Regions from separate parts of the Arthrobacter sp. CJ23 genome, predicted to be linked through region 2. Evidence: predicted binding sites of a transcription regulator. Region 2 holds the regulator's gene; each other region holds the start of a gene.

Region 1 (4,367 bases), 770 kb from region 2:
TCGGCCACGCGGGATTCCAGGGGCGACGCCGGCGCTTTGCTATGCATGGTCTCCATGGGTTTCTCCTGCTTGGGGGCCAGTTTCAGGACCACCCCGGCGCGCGGCTCGTCTGCTTCATCGTCAAGTACCTCGGTTTCCCCCGCACCGGCGGCCTGAAGCTGCGGCCGTCGGTTCCTGAGGATGTGGGGTGCCACCCACACCATCCAGAGCGCGACAGTGACCACCAGTATCACTGAGCTGCTGAGAGGGAAGTCCACAGTCAAAACCGTAGAAGCATTTGGACGGGGGCTGCCGCATTAGATGCGGTGTGTCGCCCCACAGTCCTCAAATCACTGGATACATGACTCCGGGCGTCGCTACGGGGACGCGGCACCGCCTCGCACCCAACGGGCGAGGATGCCTTCTGGAACTTCCTCGGAGGTGAGGGCGAAAGTGCGGTGGTCCGCCCACTCCCCGTTGATGTGCAGGAACCGCTCCCGGTGTCCCTCGTCCCGGAAGCCAAGCTTCTCCACTACGCGCAGGCTGGGGGCATTTTCCGGCCGGATGTTGATCTCCATGCGGTGAAGCCCGAGCGTGCGGAAGCAATGGTCGGTGGCCATGGCCACGGCCGTCGGTGCAATGCCATGGCCGGCACGCGCCTGATCCACCCAGTAACCCAGGGTTGCCATCATGGCCGATCCCCACACGATCGAGGAGACAGTCAATTGGCCCACGATCCTTGGCTCCCTGAAACCGGGGGTCCGTTCCGTGATGACGAACGGGAGTGCCGAGGCGTGCCGCGCCTGCTCGTTGAGGGATGCCACCATCTGCCGATAATTGGGCAGGTGCCCGCCCGGCGCCGGATTGGAGGCCTCCCATGGCGCCAGCCAATCAGTGTTGCGGGAACGTACTTCGGTCCACTCCCGGCGGTCGCGGTAGCGGATTGGCCGCAGCGCAAGATCGCCGTGCTCCAGCGTCACCGGCCAGATGGCCGAGCCCCACATGCGGGCTACTTGTTCAGAGTGGAGGCAAAGCCCGGGAGCCAGTCGCGCAGTTCCGGACCCAGGTCCTCGCGCTCGCAGGCAAGCTCGATGCAGGCCTTCAGGTAGCTGAGCTTGTCGCCGGTGTCGTAGCGGCGTCCGCGGAACACGACACCGTAGACGCCGTAGCCTTCGCCCTGGCCCGCGGCCAGGACCTCGAGGGCGTCGGTCAGCTGGATTTCCCCGCCTCGGCCCGGCGCCGTGTTTTCCAGTACCTCGAACACGGCCGGGTGCAGCACATAGCGGCCGATCACTGCGAGATTCGAAGGAGCTTCCTCGACAGTGGGCTTTTCCACGAGCTGCTTGATGCGGACGTAGCCGTTTTCGCCGTCTTCCTCGATGTCGGCGCAACCGTAGGCGCTGATCTTGGAGGGCTCAACCTCGATGAGGGCCACCACAGATCCGCCGGTCTTCTGCTGGACGGCGATCATCTCGCTAAGCAGGTCTTCACGGGCATCTATGAGGTCGTCGCCGAGGAGCACGGCGAACGGCTCGTTGCCAACGTGCTGCTTGGCACGCAGGACGGCGTGGCCGAGGCCGTTGGGGTCACCTTGGCGGACATAGTGGATGTCTCCCAGGTTGGTTGCGGACCGGATGGACTCGAGTTTGCCCGTGTCACCCTTTTCGGCGAGCGTGGCTTCGAGCGCGGGAACGCGGTCAAAGTGGTCTTCCAGGGCGCGCTTGTTGCGGCCGGTGATCATCAGGATGTCATTCAGGCCGACCTTGACGGCCTCCTCCACCACATACTGGATGGCTGGCTTGTCCACGACAGGCAGCATTTCCTTCGGCATGGCCTTCGTGGCGGGCAGGAACCTGGTTCCAAGCCCGGCAACGGGAATCACGGCCTTACGGACAGCATTGTTATCGGAAGTCACGGGACTAATCTAACGGAAGGGCAACAACAACGGCTAAACAATCGTCCAGGCGCACGTCTTCGTGGCCTGGGCTCCGCGGCCGGCCGCGATCAGGTACGAAGGAACGGAACACATGGCATCCAAGGAAGAGCTCCGGCGCGGACACCGCCGCGTCCGCAAGGCCATGAGCCTGCCCCAGCTGCAGGAGGCCGGCGCCGGCGTGGCCGGGCACGGCGCAGACTGGGCCGCAGGGCGGGCAGGCGGAGCCCCGGCTGTCTTCGCCGTCTATCTGGGCGTTTCCTTCGAGCCGCCCACACTACCGCTCATGGCCGCACTCCATGCGGCAGGACACCGGGTGCTCCTTCCTGTGTGCGAGCCCGAGCGGCAGCTCAGCTGGGTCCATTGGACGCCCGACACGCAATTCGTCCGCTCCCGCTACGCCCCCATTGATGAGCCCGTTGGCGAGCGGCATCCCAGCACGGTGGTGGCCGGAGCAGCGGGTATCTTCCTGCCTGCCACGGCGGTGGACAGGGCCGGCAGCAGGATCGGACAGGGCGGCGGCTACTATGACCGGCTCCTGGATTTCCTCGAGGGTTCAGGAGTCCTGCCGCCGACCATCGCGGTGGTCTACGACGGCGAAGTGCTGCCCGCCGGCACCATCCCGGCCGAGCCGTTTGACCGCCCCGTGGCCGAGGCGCTGACGCCGTCCGGCGTCGTCCGGCTCGGTACGGGCCCGACGGCGGATCCGGACCGGGCGCGCCGTAGCACCGTTGCTTGTGATAACCGGCATATTCCATAGCGGACACAAGGCTCCCGGATGATAGAATTGGCACTCAGGCCCTGAGACTGCTAGGCACCGTAACATTCGATGCCGCAGCGCAGGACCTGAACTTTGTCCTGGAGGAGGATCATCAGTGCCCACATATGCTTACGCCTGCAAGGACTGCGACCATGCCTTTGACATCGTCCAGGCCTTCACAGACAACTCCTTGACGGAATGCCCCGAATGCCAGGGGTCCCTGCGCAAGAAGTTCAACAGCGTCGGCGTGGTCTTCAAGGGTTCAGGCTTCTACCGCACTGATTCCCGCGACGCAAAGGGCAGCACCGTGTCTGCCGCTCCCTCGGCTCCCCCGGCCCCTGTTGCAGCCCCTGCCGCGGCACCGGCCTCCGTTGCCGCGGCCAGCTAGCACCCACTTATCCACATAGGGTCTCCGGGCCCTGCCGTTCGACGCCGGATGCTGGCTAGCGTGGCTTCATGCCACAACGATTCCAGACATCCCGCCCCGCCCGGTCCCTGGCCGGGCCGCGGCGCCCGCCGGCTCCAAGGTCCGGCCGTTCGCCACGCGCGCCTCAGCGCCTTCACAGTGGCGCGGCGTACCACGGCAGGGACTTAATCGCCGGCCGGCAGGCCTTCCCCCGGAAACTCAATGGTTGGCTCAACCGAAACCGCCGCCTCTTGGTGGCACTGCTGTTGTGCACCGCCGCGGGGATTGCCGTTCATCAACTGACCCCTGCCTCGGTGCAACGCGTTCAGGTCTTGGCTGCGGCGCGGGATCTTCCGGCAGGTTCGAGTCTGGGCGCCGCCGACCTGGTGCCCTTGGACGTGCCTCCGGACCTGGCCATCCCGGGCGTCTTGCCGGCGGGCACTGCCGTTTCCGGTAGGCAGCTCGCCACCCCATTGCAAAAGGGGCAGATCCCCACCGAAGCGCAACTGCTCGGCCCGGGACTGCTCACAGGCGCTCCGGCTGGCTCTGCCGCCGTCCCGCTGAGAATAGCCGATCCGGCGTCCCTCCGCTTGCTCTCACCGGGGCAGCTCATCACGATTGTGCTGACCGGCACCGGTGGCTTCGAGGCCAGGAAGAGCGAAGTGCTGGCGACCGCGGTTCCCGTGCTGTGGACCTCGGCGCAGGGCGGGCAGCCCGGGCAGTGGCTCGGTACGGGAGAGACGGACGGCCTGGTGGTTGTGGCAGCGGATCCCGCGCAGGCCGGGAGGCTTGCGGGCGCCTCGACGCAAGGGAAGCTGTTCTTCGTCCTGGTCAATCCGCCGGCCGCCAGCGCGGGACAAGGCCCTGGAGCGGCAGGGTGAGCGCTGCGGGAAGGCCGTCAGCCCCAGTGCGGGGGCTTCTGCTCCTTCAACCATGCGTCGTGGTCGTAGCCCGCGTTGTCACCCCAACGGCTCGGGTCGTCCTCCGAGGCCTTGTTCGGCAGGACTCCCTCCCTGTCTGTCTTGGCGGTGTCGTTCAAGCCTGCGTTCTTCAATCCTGCGTCTTTCGTGTCGTTCGGGGCAGCGGGTGCACCGCCTTGATCAGGTTCCTGCGTCTGTTCCTGCTTCTGTTCCACGGCCGATCCTCCTCCGTGTTCCGGTTCTGCCGCCGCCCGGTAGCTGCCAAGTGGCGTCATGCTGTCCAGATCCAATTGTTCAACATCCACGTCCAGGAAGCCATGTTCCGCTGCACCCACCCGGCGCTCCGCTTGCTTCTCGAGACCCAGATAG
Region 2 (4,367 bases):
CGAAGGCGGCACCCGTGCTGCTTGCTGCGCTCCTCCTGACGGGCTGCATCGCGAGCGGTGGAAGTACTCCGCCCCCGTCCACCACCCCGTCGGTTGTGGCGCAGACAGCACCGGCCAGCAACGCCCCGCTCGAAACGACGCAGGCCTCCACCAAGGTTCCGGTGTACTGGATCGGGCGCAGCGGCGCCGACATCTCCCTCTACCGTGAATTCCGGGACATTACCGGCGACGAGAACCCCATCACGACGGCCTTGCGGATCATGATGGCGCAGAAGCCCCTCGACCACGATTTCTTCACCCCGTGGCAGGACCCGGCCAGCCTGGCGACGTCGATCTCGGGCAAGAACATCATCACCGTGGACATGTCACGGGACGCCTTCAATTCGAACCTGGATGCCGGCATGGCCGAGCGGGCCGTGCAGCAGCTGGTCTACACCGCCAGCGCGGCGGCCTCCACCTCGGGCCTGGTGAATTCGGGGCAGCAGATCCAGGTGGTGATCCTGGTCGATGGCCACAAGGACTTCATGGCCTTCGGGCAAGTCAAGCTTGGTGGGCCCATGGCCCGCGATGCCTCGCTGGTGGCCCCGGTCTGGATCATTGATCCGCAGGAAGACATGTCGCTGCCCGGGGGCCCGGTCAAGTTCAACGGCCGCAGCACCGACACGGCCAAGGCCCTGCGCTGGCAGATCCAGCGCGAGAGCGGAACCGGCGAGAAATCGGACTACCTCAACGGACAGACAACAGCGTCCACCGTTCCCGGTGAGGGCGGCGTCTTCAGCTTTGCGGTGACCCTGGCGCAAGGAAAGTACGAGCTCCGTGTCTCCCAGCTTGGCGGCCCGGCCGGTGCAACGGAGCTGAACACGGACACCAGGACCTTCAGCGTCCGCTGACGACGGGTGGATGGTGACGGCAGGCCGGTGACAGCTCCGACATCACATGCGGCAGCTCACCAGCGGCCCAGGATGTCGCTGGAGAGCACGACGGCGGCGGGTCCCGCCGTCGACGACCGCAGCACGTGGTGGCCCAACAGGGCGGTGACGGCGCCGGCGTCGCTCAGGCGGGTGACCTCGCGGGGCGAGATTCCACCCTCCGGTCCCACAATCAGCAGCACTTCGCGGGACCGCTGTTCCCCGGAACCTTGCTCCGGCAGCTCCTCCCGCCACTGTTCCAGCACCGTCCGGAGCGGCCTCCGGGCGTCCTCGTGCAGGATGACGGCCAGGTCCGCCGACTCGACGGCCTTGGCCAGCCCGGCAGTGTCCACGATGGAGCGGACGTCCGGGATCCAGGCGCGGCGTGCCTGCTTGGCCGCCGCGGTGACCACGGACTGCCATTTCGCGTGGGCTTTCGCGGCGCGGTCGCCCTTCCAGCGCACAATGGAGCGTTCGGACTGCCAGGGAACCACCGAGTCGATGCCGAGTTCCGTGGCGGTCTCGGCCGCAAGTTCGTCCCGGTCACCTTTGGCGAGGGCCTGGACCAGGACCAGCCGGATCGCCGGGCGGGGTTCGTCCAGGATCTCGGAGGCCACCACGGCCAGGGTTCCGGATCCGGCCTCGGAGACCCTGCCGGTGAGCCGCTTTCCCGCACCGTCGGCGATGTCCACGGGCTCGCCTACGGCAAGGCGCTTCACGGTCACGGCGTGCCGGGCCTCGGCACCGTCCAGGACGAACACCGAACCGGGCCCCAGCCCGTCCAGGGCACCGGCCGGGGCGAAGAATACGGGGTTGCTCACCGCTACAGGTTACCGAGCTTGTCCCGGAGCTTGGCGAACACGCCGCCGCTGGCCACGAGCTTGCCTTCGGTGAACTGCTCGCCGCGCAGCCTGGCCAGCTGCTGCAGGAGTTCTTCCTGGGCCGCGTCAAGCTTGCCGGGCGTTTCCACGTGCAGGTGCACCTTCAGGTCGCCACGGCCGTAGCCGCGCAGGTGCGTGACGCCCAGGCTGCGCAGCGTGATGACCTCGCCGGACTGCGTTCCGGCCTTGACGTCGATGGTCTGCGTGCCGTCGAAGGTTTCCAGGCGCAGCTCGGTGCCAAGGGCGGCGGCCGTCATGGGGACGCTGAGCGTGGCGTGGAGGTCGTCGCCGTCGCGCATGTACGTGGAATCGTTGTTGACGCGGATCTCCACGTACAGATCGCCGGCGGGGCCGCCTGCGGGCCCTGCCTCGCCCTGGCCGGACAACTGGATGCGCGTGCCGGTGGCAACGCCGGCAGGGACCTTGATGGTCAGCGAACGGCGGCTGCGGATGCGGCCCTGGCCGCTGCACTCGTTGCAGGGGTCCTTGATGATGGTGCCGAAGCCTTCGCAGGAGCCGCAGGGGGCTGCGGTCATGACCTGGCCCAGGATGGAACGGACCGCGCGCTGGACCTGGCCGCTGCCGCCGCAGATGTCGCAGCGTTCGGGGTGGGTGCCCTCGCGGCAGCAGGAGCCGTTGCACGTGGGGCAGACCACGGCCGTGTCCACTTCGAGCTTCTTGTTGACGCCGAAGACGGCATCGCGCAGTTCGATGCGGACGCTGATGAGGGCGTCCTGGCCGCGGCGGACGCGGGAGGCGGGGCCGCCATGGCCGCCGCCGCCGAAGAAGGTATCGAAGATGTCCTGGAAGGCGAAGCCCTGGCCGGAGTAGCCTCCACCGAAGCCGTTGTCGGTGCCGTTCTCGTTGCCGGTGGTGTCGTACACGCGGCGCTTCTGCGGGTCGGAGAGGACCTCGTACGCGTGGGTGACTGCCTTGAACTGCTCGGCTACGTCTTCTCCGGGATTGACGTCAGGGTGCAGCTTGCGTGCCAGCTTGCGGTACGCCTTCTTGATTTCTTCACCGGTGGCTTCCGATGAGACTCCCAAAACGTCATAGTGGCTGCTCAAAATCGGTATCTCTTCCTGGTTGTACTGCGATCGTTGCTGGCGGCAGGCTTGTCAGCCGCCGAGAATGCGGGAAAGGTAGCGGGCGACCGCGCGGACGGCCGCCATGGTAGTGGGATAGTCCATGCGTGTGGGGCCCAGGACACCGATCTTGGCATTCGTTCCGGGACCATAGCCCGTTGCCACCACGGAGGCCTCGGAGAGGCCGTCATAGGGGTTCTCGCGCCCGATGCTGACCGTCACGCCACGCGGGTCATCGCCCATGTCGGAGAGCAGACGAAGCATGACCACCTGCTCTTCGAGGGCCTCAAGGACCGGTCCGATGCTGAGCGGGAAGTCGACGTTGGACCGGGCAAGGTTGGCCGTGCCGGCCATCAGGATCCGCTCTTCACGGCTGCTGCTGGTCAGCTTTTCCAGTCCGTGGGCGAGGACCTGGGCCAGGCCACGGAGCGCGGGCGGACAAAGCGCCACGACCGATGGCAGCACCTGCTGCATCAGGTCCAGCTGCGAGCCGGAGATGCTGCCGAGGAAGCGTGCCCGCAGTTCGGTCAGGGCTTCGTCCGATACGTCCGCACCGACGTCGATGACTTTCTGCTCCACATTGCCGGTATCGGCGATCAACACCACCAGGACCTGGCGCGGGGCAAGCAGCACGAATTCGACGTGCCGCACGCGGGCGCGGCTGAGGTGCGGATACTGCACGACGGCGACCTGGTTGGTCAGCTGCGACAGGAGCCTGACGGTGCGTTCGAGGATGTCCTCGAGTTCGTCCGGTCCCTCCAGGAGGGAGTGGATGGCGCGGCGTTCCGCCGCCGACAGCGGTTTGACGGCCGAGATGCGGTCCACGAACAGGCGATAGCCCTTGTCCGTGGGAATGCGGCCGGCGCTGGTATGGGGCGCTGCGATCAGGCCTTCCTCTTCGAGGACGGCCATGTCGTTGCGGATGGTGGCGCTGGAGACGCCCAGGTGGTGGCGCTCAACCAGGGCTTTGGAACCCACGGGCTCCCGGGAGTGGACGTAGTCCTCAACGATGGCGCGCAGCACTTCCAGCTTCCGTGGCTCGCTCACTGCAACACCTCCCGTCAGAGCAATCCAGGCCCGGATGCGGCTGTCCGCCGGACCTCTGCTTAGCACTCAACATGCCCAAGTGCTAACAAGTCTAGTATGAGCCAAGCCGTTGCTAGCATTGAACCGCCTGCGCCGAGAATGCCTTCACGCAGGAGCCGCCGGCCCGTCCGGCCGGTGAGGATCCGATGCTAAGTGGTGTGAAGACTGTGTCCTACGACAACTGGGGCCCGCAGGACATGTCTGCTCCGGCCAAACGCCGGCTTCCCGAGGTTGCAGTGCAGCGCGGCATGGTGCTCGAGGACGTGCAGTCCGGCTGGGTGGGCGAAGTCACGCGGGTGGAAAAGTCCGGGGGCATGCACGTTGTGGCCCTCGAGGACCGGCGCGGCAAGACGAGATCCTTCCAGCTTGGCTTCGGCTTCCTGCTCGAGGGCCAGGCTATCCGCCTC
Region 3 (4,367 bases), 790 kb from region 2:
CCGGACGGGCCACGGCATTGAACCAGAGCGCCACCTCCGTGACGTCTCCGCCCACGGACACCCACTGGGCCTCGCAGCCGGTCGGAACCGAGTCATGCGGCATGCCCGGGCCCATCTTCACGCCCACGGCCCGGCCGGAAGCGGCCAGGGATTCCACATAGGACAGCGGGGGAGAGAAATCCTCCGGATCCCAGATCCGTTTGGTGCCCGACGACGAGGTGGTGCGCCGCGCGGGATCCAGCCAGACGCCGTCGATCCCTTCCAGGGACACGGCGGTGGCATCCGCATGGACCACGGTGGCGTGCGGGAACGGCATGAGGTTGATCGTGGCGCAGGCAGCCGTGGCTTCGTCGAGCTCCACGGCCGTGACGTTGATGTCCATGGATGCCAGGGCCATGGAGTCGGCCCCGAGGCCGCAGCCGAGATCGGCAACGTGGCCCGTGCCGGCCTTGACGAAGCGCTCGGCGTGGCGGGCTGCGACATTCAGGCGCGTGGCCTGCTCCAGCCCGGCCTGCGTGAACAGCATCTGCCGGGCGAACTCGCCGAATTTGGCCTCGGCGCGGGTCCGCAGGCGTGATTGCGTGAGCACGGCGGCCACGAGCTCGGGGGAGTGGCCTGCCTTCCGGAGGCCCGCGTTCACGCTGAAGGCCTCGCTCTCCCGGTAGGGCCCCAGGGAAGCGAGCAGTTCCCAGCCTTCGCTTGTCAGAAGGTGGGCGATCTGGTCCTGGGGTGCGTCAGCCATGGGATCAAGCCTACTGTCCGGTGTCACAGGCCTGCGGCGGTCCGATCATCCCGATAGGGTTGATTTCATGGAAGACAACGCAGCACAGCAGCCCGACGAAAGCAACGACACCACCGCCTCCGCCGCTGCCGGGCCCGTGTCCGCCAGGAATCCCGTGAGCTATGCCCGGCCCGCCCTCATCGCCGGGGCCGCGGTCGCCGCAGTGTGCATCGCGCTGCTGGTGATCATCTTCGCCCTCGATTCCTTCAACGCCGCCGCCTACTCGGTCACGGGCAACAGCATCAATGACGCCACACAGGAGGCCAGGGACATCCGAGAGCAGTACACCGGGGTCCGCATCGGCGGGATCATCGTGCTGATCGTCTCTGCCGCCGTCGCCCTTGCCGGCGCCGTGGTGCTGTACCTCAACCGCGGTTCCGCCTCCGCGGAAGACGGCGACGACGGCGAGGACGTCGACCTGGATGACCTCACCCGGGAATAGCTCCCGGAGGCCACGGACGAGGTTCAGGAGCGTTCACCCGTGACGAAATTCTGGCACTCACCTTGACCGAGTGCTAACGCCTTACATAGAGTCATGGTTAGCACTCTCCCTAGGAGGGTGCTAATCACCACCGCCAGGCAGCTACCGGCACCGCGACGACGGTTGCGCGCCTCGGCACCCCAGTCTGTTAGTCCATGAATCAGCTCATGAAAAGGAGAGTCCGAGTGTCGGTCTCGATTAAGCCTCTTGAGGATCGTATTGTAGTTCGCCCGCTCGAAGCAGAGCAGACCACGGCTTCCGGCCTGGTCATTCCGGACTCCGCACAGGAGAAGCCGCAGGAAGGCGAAGTTGTTGCAGTCGGCCCCGGCCGCTTCGATGACAATGGGAACCGCGTTCCCGTTGACGTAGTCGTTGGCGACGTCGTTATCTACTCCAAGTACGGTGGAACCGAAGTCAAGACCGGCGGCAACGAGTACCTCGTGCTGTCCGCCCGCGACGTTCTGGCGATCGTCGTTAAGTAATTCCCTGGAGCCCCGCACCGCAGATCTCGTTGGATTTTTCCGGCAGTCAGCGGTGCGGGTTTTCTGTCTTGAAAGGACAAACCCATGGCAAAGCAGCTTGCGTTCAACGACGCTGCCCGCCGGTCGCTTGAGGCCGGTATCGACAAGCTCGCCAACACCGTCAAGGTGACGCTTGGCCCCCGCGGCCGCAACGTCGTACTGGACAAGAAGTGGGGCGCCCCCACCATCACCAACGACGGCGTCACCATCGCCCGCGAAGTTGAGCTGGACGACCCCTACGAAAACCTTGGCGCCCAGCTGGCCAAGGAAGTCGCCACCAAGACCAACGATGTCGCCGGCGACGGCACCACCACGGCCACCGTGCTGGCCCAGGCCCTCGTCAAGGAAGGCCTGCGCAACGTTGCTGCCGGCGCAGCTCCGGGCGAGATCAAGCGCGGCATCGAGGTTTCCGTTGAAGCCGTTGCCGCACGCCTGCTGGAGAACGCACGCGAAGTCGAAGGCACCCAGGTTGCCAGCGTTGCCTCCATCTCCGCCCAGAGCGACGAGGTCGGCGAGCTGCTGGCCGAGGCATTCGGCAAGGTCGGCAAGGACGGTGTCATCACCATCGAAGAGTCCTCCACCACGCAGACCGAACTGGTCCTGACCGAGGGCATGCAGTTCGACAAGGGCTACCTGTCCCCGTACTTCGTCACGGACGCCGAGCGCCAGGAAGCCGTCCTCGAGGACGCCCTCATCCTGATCAACCAGGGCAAGATCTCCTCGCTGCAGGAATTCCTGCCGCTCCTGGAGAAGGCCCTGCAGGCTTCCAAGCCGCTCTTCATCATTGCTGAAGACATCGACGGCGAGGCACTGTCCACGCTGATCGTCAACCGCATCCGCGGCACCCTGAACGTTGTCGCCGTCAAGGCTCCGGGCTTCGGTGACCGCCGCAAGGCCATGCTGCAGGACATCGCGACCCTCACCGGCGCGCAGGTTGTCTCCGCAGAGCTCGGCCTGAGCCTGGACACCGTTGGCCTCGAGGTCCTGGGCACGGCCCGCCGCATCACGGTCACCAAGGACAACACCACCATTGTTGACGGTGCCGGATCCGCAGAAGACGTTGCAGCCCGCGTGGCCCAGCTGCGTGCCGAACTGGCCCGGACGGATTCCGACTGGGACAAGGAAAAGCTGCAGGAACGCCTGGCCAAGCTGGCCGGCGGCATCGGCGTGATCAAGGTCGGCGCAGCCACCGAGGTCGAGCTGAAGGAAAAGAAGCACCGCATCGAGGACGCCGTTTCCTCCACGCGTGCCGCCCTCGAAGAAGGCATCGTCTCCGGTGGCGGTTCCGCCCTCATCCACGCCCTCAAGGCACTGGACGAGGACGCCGCCGTCAACGCCCTGGAAGGTGACGCAGCTGCCGCTGTGGGCATCGTCCGCCGCGCCCTGACCCAGCCGCTGCGCTGGATCGCCCAGAACGCCGGCTTCGACGGCTACGTGGTTGTTGCCAAGGTTTCCGAACTGGACAACAACCAGGGCTTCAACGCCAAGTCCGGTGAATACGAGGACCTCGTCGCCGCTGGCGTCATCGACCCCGTCAAGGTCACCCGTTCGGCACTGCGCAACGCCGCATCCATCGCCGCACTGGTTCTCACCACCGAGACCCTGGTTGTCGAAAAGCCGGCCGAGGAAGAGCAGCACGCAGGGCACAAGCACTAGCAGCTTGCTGAACTGAACAAAAGGAAGCGGGTGTCCGGCTGAGGCCGGGCACCCGCTTCCTTTGTCTTGGATCTTAGGACGTGCCCGACGGCGGGATGGCAGTGCTGGAGGGTGCGGTGCTGCCCTGGATCGGGGTAGGTGTCCGAGTAGGCGAAGTAGTTACCGAAGCGCCGGGAGCCGGAGTGGGAGGGGCCAGCGGCATGCCCGGGGTTGCTTGCCCCGGACCCTGCATGGGAACGGGGTTGAGTCCGCCGGGGATGGGGATGTCGATGGGCTGTCCGTCCTGGTCGTAGAAGCGAAGATCATTCAGGAGCTGCCCGTCCTTGTTGTAGACGAAAACGTGCTCTGCGTATGAGCCGTTCACCACGATGCCCTGGCCGTAGTTCGGTTGGTGATTCGTCGGCGGCGTGTAGGGGGTGCTCAGGGCGTGTCCAAGAATGAACGGCGTCATGACCACCAGGAAGCCGATGCTGATGACGTTGAATGCGTTGAGGGTGCGCCGGGCCAGGGCCCGTGCCGGCGCGGGCTTGCTTCCCCAGCGGACGCTGAGAACCACCAGCACAAGCATGTAGGTCCAGGCGGCCACGCCCCGCGGGATGAAGCCGTTGCTGCCGACAAACGGAACAGTGGTGATCTCAAAGATCGCCCACGCCCGCAGCAGCCACCACACCGGGCGGAGTTTGATGAGGAACTCAAGCACTGCGTTTGCCGCGGGGTTGGTGCGCACCCGCATCAGGAACTCATGACCCGTCCGGCGTAGCGTGTCGCCGAACGAGGGAGCGGTCTTGCGGGGATCGGTGCTGCTGCGCTCCGGCAATCCGGCCGAGCTGCGCAGTTCACGGGCGTAGGCATCGGGCGAACCGAGTTTTCCGGTGTCCAGGAACTGCTCGGCGAGGTCCGCCTCCAGTCCTTCGGCGGTCGTAGGCAA

Evidence for each region. The regulator HrcA, encoded in region 2, represses chaperone genes, less so after heat shock. The targets are predictions, from matches to a motif close to TTNGCACTCGNNNNNNNCGAGTGCNAA.
Region 1: NVV90_RS14735 (FmdB family zinc ribbon protein) is a predicted target of HrcA. The motif match lies at 2,700-2,726, and genes of this name have one in related genera.
Region 3: groES (co-chaperone GroES) is a predicted target of HrcA. The motif match lies at 1,274-1,300, and genes of this name have one in related genera.

Annotation. Positions count from the first base shown of each region.
Region 1 covers NZ_CP102950.1:3,286,436-3,290,802, forward strand. Annotated here, with positions in the region: gene NVV90_RS14715 (hypothetical protein) at 1-224, opposite strand, end outside; gene NVV90_RS14720 (GNAT family N-acetyltransferase) at 357-983, opposite strand; gene galU (UTP--glucose-1-phosphate uridylyltransferase GalU) at 989-1,894, opposite strand; gene NVV90_RS14730 (5-formyltetrahydrofolate cyclo-ligase) at 2,007-2,672, shown strand; gene NVV90_RS14735 (FmdB family zinc ribbon protein) at 2,788-3,060, shown strand; gene NVV90_RS14740 (RcpC/CpaB family pilus assembly protein) at 3,393-3,959, shown strand; gene NVV90_RS14745 (DUF4011 domain-containing protein) at 3,977-4,367, opposite strand, start outside.
Region 2 covers NZ_CP102950.1:2,513,370-2,517,736, forward strand. Annotated here, with positions in the region: gene NVV90_RS11115 (GerMN domain-containing protein) at 18-890, shown strand; gene NVV90_RS11120 (16S rRNA (uracil(1498)-N(3))-methyltransferase) at 947-1,729, opposite strand; gene dnaJ (molecular chaperone DnaJ) at 1,732-2,856, opposite strand; gene hrcA (heat-inducible transcriptional repressor HrcA) at 2,908-3,921, opposite strand; gene NVV90_RS11135 (DUF3097 domain-containing protein) at 4,128-4,367, shown strand, end outside.
Region 3 covers NZ_CP102950.1:3,305,237-3,309,603, reverse strand. Annotated here, with positions in the region: gene NVV90_RS14810 (class I SAM-dependent methyltransferase) at 1-742, opposite strand, end outside; gene NVV90_RS14805 (hypothetical protein) at 810-1,223, shown strand; gene groES (co-chaperone GroES) at 1,448-1,744, shown strand; gene groL (chaperonin GroEL) at 1,829-3,439, shown strand; gene NVV90_RS14790 (hypothetical protein) at 3,513-4,367, opposite strand.